3 regions of the Streptomyces sp. NPDC001594 genome follow, and region 1 is predicted to be linked to each of the others. Evidence: riboswitches for the same ligand, from Rfam matches in the RefSeq annotation. Region 1 holds a riboswitch; each other region holds the start of a gene.
The links. A riboswitch is a leader RNA that binds a small molecule or an ion and turns the genes downstream of it on or off. The one in region 1 is predicted to bind thiamine pyrophosphate.
Positions count from the first base shown of each region.

Region 2: linked by a shared signal. The riboswitch ahead of ACFY0O_RS22320 (thiamine ABC transporter substrate binding subunit) and the one ahead of thiC (phosphomethylpyrimidine synthase ThiC) in region 1 are both predicted to bind thiamine pyrophosphate.
Region 3: linked by a shared signal. The riboswitch ahead of thiO (glycine oxidase ThiO) and the one ahead of thiC (phosphomethylpyrimidine synthase ThiC) in region 1 are both predicted to bind thiamine pyrophosphate.

Region 1 is NZ_JBIAVB010000002.1:117,742-119,998, forward strand. Features, by position in the region: gene thiC (phosphomethylpyrimidine synthase ThiC) at 1-1,172, opposite strand, end outside; TPP riboswitch at 1,167-1,311, opposite strand; gene ACFY0O_RS04030 (YibE/F family protein) at 1,351-2,257, shown strand, end outside.
Region 2 is NZ_JBIAVB010000011.1:94,930-97,186, reverse strand. Features, by position in the region: gene rlmN (23S rRNA (adenine(2503)-C(2))-methyltransferase RlmN) at 1-801, shown strand, start outside; TPP riboswitch at 825-935, shown strand; gene ACFY0O_RS22320 (thiamine ABC transporter substrate binding subunit) at 1,024-2,154, shown strand; gene ACFY0O_RS22315 (ABC transporter permease) at 2,211-2,257, shown strand, end outside.
Region 3 is NZ_JBIAVB010000003.1:308,986-311,242, reverse strand. Features, by position in the region: gene thiO (glycine oxidase ThiO) at 1-1,076, opposite strand, end outside; TPP riboswitch at 1,074-1,186, opposite strand; gene ACFY0O_RS07715 (NAD(P)/FAD-dependent oxidoreductase) at 1,384-2,257, shown strand, end outside.

The DNA of each region.
Region 1 (2,257 bases):
GTCTGGACGTTGTGGCGCTTGGCGATCGTGTTGAGCTCGCCCAGCGTCTTCAGCTCCGCGAACTGGGCGGCGTCGTTGGCGTCCGCGATGGAGCCGGGGCGCAGGCCGTCGCCCAGTGAGTACGTGACGTCGTACGCCGCGAGGATCTCGCAGAGCTCCTCGAAGTTCGTGTAGAGGAAGTTCTCCTTGTGGTGCGCCAGGCACCAGGCGGCCATGATCGAGCCGCCGCGCGAGACGATGCCGGTCTTGCGGCGGGCCGTCAGCGGCACGTACGGCAGCAGCACGCCGGCGTGGACCGTCATGTAGTCGACGCCCTGCTCGGCCTGCTCGATGACCGTGTCCTTGTAGATCTCCCAGGTGAGGTCCTCGGCACGGCCGTCGACCTTCTCCAGCGCCTGGTAGAGCGGCACGGTGCCGATCGGGACGGGGGAGTTGCGCAGGACCCACTCACGCGTGGTGTGGATGTTGCGGCCGGTCGAGAGGTCCATGACCGTGTCCGCGCCCCACTTGGTGGCCCAGGTCATCTTGTCGACCTCCTCCTCGATGGAGGAGGTGACGGCCGAGTTGCCGATGTTGGCGTTGACCTTCACCAGGAACCGCTTGCCGATGATCATCGGCTCGATCTCCGGGTGGTTCACGTTGGCCGGGAGCACCGCGCGACCTGCGGCGATCTCCTCACGAACGACCTCCGGGGAGACGTTCTCGCGGATCGCGACGTACTCCATCTCCGGGGTGATCTCGCCCCGCCGGGCGTACGCGAGCTGCGTGACGGCCTGACCGCCGCGACCGCGGCGCGGCAGGCGCGGACGGCCGGGGAAGACCGCGTCGAGGTTCTTGAGGCCGCCGCGCGGCGAGGTGTGCTTGATCCCGTCGTCCTCGGGGCGCACGGGGCGGCCCGCGTACTCCTCGGTGTCACCGCGGCCGATGATCCAGTTCTCACGCAGCGGCGGCAACCCGCGGCGGACGTCCGTCTCGATCTGCGGGTCGGTGTACGGACCGGACGTGTCGTAGAGCGTGACGTCCTTGCCGTTGGTGAGGTGGACCTGGCGGACCGGCACCCGGATGTCGGGGCGGGAACCCGCCAGGTATCCCTTGTGCCAGCCGGGCTGGCGCTCGGTCTGGCCGTCGGCGTTCTCGCCGGCGGCAGGCGTGCGTGCGTCCTGAATGGTCATGAGACCTGATCTCCCTACGCCGGCATTACCCGGTAACAGGTTCGGCGGTCGACGCAGCCTCCTCCCGTACGCAATCTGCTGCGCGTACGGTGATCAGCGCCCTCTCAGCCCGGTGCTCCGAGCTCCCGCGTTGTGCAAAGTAGCCCCCACGCTAGCGTCATCTGTGGCGTGCTGAACAGTGGGCCCCCTCATCTCTTGCGATGATCTGCCGGTGACGACCTCGCCACCTCCCCCCACCGAGCCCAACGAGCCCACTGGCCACACCGGTCACGAACACGCGTCCCACGGGCACGCGGCCGGTGGCCCAGCCGGGCACTCCCACGGCCACGGGCATTCCCATGGGCACGGTCACGGGCACGGCCCCGCCGCCCCCGTGTCCAAGCACCTGCGGCGGGTGATCTCCGCCGTACTGATCCCCTTCGCCGCCGCCGTCTTCGTCGGCCTGGTGGTCCTGTGGCCCGGCGGAGCCCCCGCCCACCAGCGCACCGGGGTGGGCTTCGACCGCCAGACGCAGCAGGGCAAGGTGGTCGCGCTCGCCGACATCGACTGCAAGTCGGTGAACGCCGCGCAGGTTCCGCCCCCCGGGGGCGCCCCCGCCCCCGGGGGTGCGGCGCAGACGTCGCCGGGCGGTGCGTGCAAGAGGGCGACCGTCGAGGTGGGCACCGGGCCGGACAAGGGCCGCGTCTTCTTCGAGATCGTCCAGCCCGGTGCGCCGCGGCAGCTGGAGAAGGGGCAGGAGGTGGTGGTCGCCTATGCGCCGGACGCGCCGCGTGACCTCCAGTACTCCGTGATCGACCTGAACCGGAAGTTCCCGATGGCCCTGCTGGCGGGCATCTTCGCGGTCGCGGTGGTGGTCGTCGGCCGGATGCGCGGGCTGTTCGCGCTCATCGCGCTCGTGGTCAGCTTCGGGGTGCTGACCCTGTTCATCCTCCCGGCGATCCTCCAGGGCTCGAACCCCCTGGTCGTCGCGGTGGTCGGGGCCAGCGCGATCATGCTGATCGCCCTCTACATGTGCCACGGCCTGACCGCCCGCACCTCGGTGGCCGTCCTCGGCACCCTGGTCTCGCTGCTGCTGATCGGCCTGC
Region 2 (2,257 bases), on a different contig from region 1:
CACGACGGCACCCTCGTCGAGTCCGTCCTGATGCGCTACCCCGACCGGGTCACCATGTGCATCTCCTCGCAGGCCGGCTGCGGCATGAACTGCCCGTTCTGCGCCACCGGCCAGGCCGGCCTCGACCGCAACCTCTCCACCGCCGAGATCGTGCACCAGATCGTCGACGGCATGCGCGCCCTGCGCGACGGCGAGGTCCCCGGCGGCCCGGCCCGTCTGTCCAACATCGTCTTCATGGGCATGGGCGAGCCGCTCGCGAACTACAACCGCGTCGTCGGCGCCATCCGCCGCCTCACCGACCCCGAGCCCGACGGCCTGGGCCTGTCGCAGCGCGGCATCACCGTCTCCACCGTCGGCCTGGTCCCGGCCATGCTGCGGTTCGCCGACGAGGGCTTCAAGTGCCGCCTCGCCGTCTCCCTGCACGCCCCGGACGACGAGCTGCGCGACACCCTCGTCCCCGTGAACACCCGCTGGAAGGTCCGCGAGGTTCTCGACGCGGCCTGGGAGTACGCCGAGAAGTCCGGCCGCCGGATCTCCATCGAGTACGCCCTGATCCGCGACATCAACGACCAGGCCTGGCGCGGCGACCTGCTCGGCCGCCTGCTCAAGGGCAAGCGCGTGCACGTCAACCTGATCCCGCTGAACCCGACGCCCGGCTCGAAGTGGACCGCCTCGCGCCCCGAGGACGAGAAGGCCTTCGTGGAGGCCATCGCCCGCCACGGCGTGCCCGTGACCGTGCGGGACACCCGCGGCCAGGAGATCGACGGAGCGTGCGGACAGCTCGCCGCGAGCGAGCGGTAGGCTGGCCCGCGTACATCATCTGCATATTCCGACAGGGGAGCGCCACAGCGCTGAGAGTGCGGTAACCGTCAGGCCGCAGACCCTCTGAACCTCGCCCAGGTCATTCTGGGTAGGAAGTTCGGTCACCACCTCAAGCTGTTGCGCCCTGCCCGGGCGCCCCGCTCCACTGAGCGCCCGGGCAGGGCCGCGTCTTCTCCTGGTCATACCCAGGAGGAATCGATCGTGAGCACCACCCAGAAGATCGCGGGGGCGGCACTGGCCGCGGCCCTCGGCGTCACCACGCTGACCGCGTGCGGCGGCGGAACCAAGGACGCGGGCGGGGCCGCCGCGAGCGGCTCGCCGAAGTCCAAGACCGTCACCCTCGTCTCCCACGACTCCTTCAACGTGACCGACTCGGTCCTCAAGGAGTTCGAGCAGCAGAGCGGCTACACCGTCAAGGTCCTGAAGTCCGGGGACGCCGGCGCCGCCCTCAACCAGGAGATCCTCACCAAGGGCTCCCCGCGCGGCGACGTCTTCTTCGGTGTCGACAACACGCTCCTCTCGCGCGCCCTCGACAACGGGATCTTCACCCCCTACGAGGCCAAGGGCCTGGCCGAGGTCAAGCCCGAGTTCGTCCTCGACAAGCAGCACCGCGTCACCCCGGTCGACTCCGGCGACATCTGCGTCAACTACGACAAGGCGTACTTCGCCGACAAGAAGATCGCCCCGCCGCAGACGCTGGACGACCTGCTCAAGCCGGAGTACAAGAACCTGCTGGTCACCGAGAACGCCGCGACCTCGTCGCCCGGCCTCGGCTTCCTCCTCGCCTCCGTCGGCAAGTATGGGGATGGGGGCACCTCCCAGGGCGAAGCCTCTGGGGGAGGTTGGAAGGATTACTGGAGCAAGCTCAAGGCCAACGGCGTCGAAGTGGTCGACGGCTGGGAGCAGGCCTACAACGAGCGCTTCTCCGGCTCCGCCGGCGGCAAGAAGGCCAAGGGCGACCGCCCGCTGGTCGTCTCCTACGCCTCCAGCCCGCCGGTCGAGGTCCTCTACGGCGAGCCCCAGCCGGCCGAGGCACCCACGGGCGTGGCCACCGGCACCTGCTTCCGCCAGGTCGAGTTCGCGGGCCTGCTGAAGGGCGCGAAGAACGAGGAGGGCGGCAAGGCCCTCATCGACTTCCTGATCGGCAAGAAGTTCCAGGAGGACATGCCGCTCCAGATGTTCGTGAACCCGGTGGTCAAGGACGCGAAGCTGCCGGAGGTGTTCACCAAGCACGGCGTGGTCGTCGAGAAGCCGGAGAACGTGGCCCCCGAGGCCATCGCGAAGAACCGTGACCAGTGGGTCAAGGCATGGTCCTCGATCGTCGTGAAGTAGCACGCGACGGCTCCCCGGAGGAGGGCGGGCGGGCGACCGCCGTCAGGCTGGCCCTGATGGCCGTGCCGCTCGCCTTCTTCGGGCTGTTCTTCGCCTGGCCCGT
Region 3 (2,257 bases), on a different contig from region 1:
AGTCCGGGCAGGTCGGTCGGGCCGAGCAGCGGCGCGTTGTCGGGGGAGCACGGGCGCAGCCCGGCCCGGGTCTCGACGAGCGGCAGCTCGGTGATGCCGGGGACCAGCTCGTGGGCGTCGCGCAGCAGCTCGTAGACCCCGCCGGCGGTGACGGTGGTGTCCCAGCCGAGTTCCTCGCTGGTGGCGCCGACGACGAGTTCGCCGTTCTCGCGCGGGACCAGGTAGACGTGGCTGCCGCGCACCACGGCCCGTACCGTCCGGGACAGGAACGGCGCGTAGGCGGGCGGTACGGCCAGCCGCAGCACCTGTCCCTTGACCGGCCGTACGGGCGGCAGCACCTGCTCCGGTACGCCGTCCAGCCGGCCGCTGAGTGAGCCCGCGGCCAGGACGACCTGGTCGGCGAGGAGCTCGGTGCCGTCGTCGAGGAGCGCCCCGCGGGCCCGGTCGGCGGTGACGAGCAGCCGGCGCGCGCTGGTGCGGTGGATGCGCACCCCGGCCCGTTCGCAGGCGGTGAGCAGGGCGGCGGCGAGGCGGCGCGGGTCGACCTGGTGGTCCCCGTCGACGCGCAGCCCGCCGCGTACCCCCGGGGCGAGCATGGGCTCCAGGCGGCGGCACTCGCGGCCGGTGAGCCACTCGGACTCCAGGCCGCAGCGCCGCTGGAGGGCGTGCAGTTCGCGCAGGTGGAGGCGGTCGTCGGCGTCGAGGGCGACGGCGAGGGTGCCGCAGGCGCGGTAGCCGAGGTCCATGCCGCCGCTGGCTTCGGTGAGCTGGGCGGCGAACTCGGGGTAGCGGGCGGCGGAGGCGAGGTTGAGCCCCAGCAGGGTCTCCTCGCCGTAGTGCAGCTCGGTGACGGCGGCGAGCATGCCGGCCGCGACCCGGGCGGCGCCGCCCCCGGGGTCGGGGTCGGCGAGCGCGGTGCGCAGCCCGTGCCGGGCCGCCTGCCAGGCGGTGACCAGGCCGATGATCCCGCCGCCGATGACGAGGACGTCGTGGCCCCGGTGCCCGGACCGCGGCTCGGACCGCGGCTCGGACCGCTGCCCGGACGGGTGGTCGGGTCCCTTGTCGGATGCGTGCATGGGCGTCCAGCCCCTCCCTTCGCCGGCATGACCCGGATCAGGTTCGTACGGTCGGAGGCCGGCCAGCCTCCCTCTCAGCCCGGTGCGCCCGGACTCCCGCGATAGGTACGGTGGCCAGACTAACCCCGGGGCCGGTGGCGGGTAAGGCTGCCTCCCCGCGGTGGACGCCCCCCGCTTTCCTGACGGGTCGTCAGGTGGCTAGGCTGAGCGTGTGATCGAGCAGACGCAGCAGCAGACGCGGCAGCAGCCGGAACAGACGGGACAGACGGGACGGGCGGAGCCCGGTGTCGTGATCGTCGGCGCCGGAATGGCCGGCGTGCAGACGGCGGTGGCCCTGCGGGAACAGGGCTGGACCGGCCCCGTGACCCTGCTGGGCGCCGAACCCCACCAGCCCTACGACCGCCCCCCGCTCTCCAAGGCGGTGCTGCTCGGCAAGGCCGAGGACTCCGCCTTCGACGTCGACTTCGAAGGCCTGCGCATCACCCTGCGCCTGGGCGTCGAGGTCACGGGCCTGCGCGCCGCCGACCACGAGCTGGACACCGAGGCCGGCCCCGTGCCCTACGAGGTCCTCGTCCTGGCCACCGGGGCCACCCCGCTGACCCTGCCCGGCACCGGCGGCGTCCCCGGCGTCCACCTGCTGCGCACCCTCGACGACGCCGCCCGGCTGCGCCCCGTGCTGGCCGCCGCCCCCGAGGTCGTCGTGGTCGGGGCGGGCTGGATCGGCGCCGAGTTCGCCACCGCCGCCCGCGAGGCCGGCTGCGCCGTCACCGTCGTCGAGGCGGCCGACCGGGTCCTGGCCGGGGCCCTGCCCGCCGAGGTCGCCGCCCCCATGGCCCGCTGGTACGCCGGGGCCGGGGCCACCCTGCTCACCGGCGCCAAGGTGGCCGGGATCGAGGAGGGCCGGGTGCTCCTCGCGGACGGCGGCGAGCTGCCCGCCGGTGCCGTCGTCGTCGGCATCGGCGCCCGCCCCGCCACCGACTGGCTCGCCGGCAGCGGCGTCGAGCGGGGCCCCGACGGCTCCGTCACCGCCGACGCCCACCTGCGCACCTCCCTGCCCGGGGTGTACGCCGTCGGCGACTGCGCCTCCTTCCCGTCGGCCCGCTACGGGACCCGGCTGCTGGTCCACCACTGGGACAACGCCCTCCAGGGCCCCCGCGCCGTCGCGGCGAACATCGTCGCCG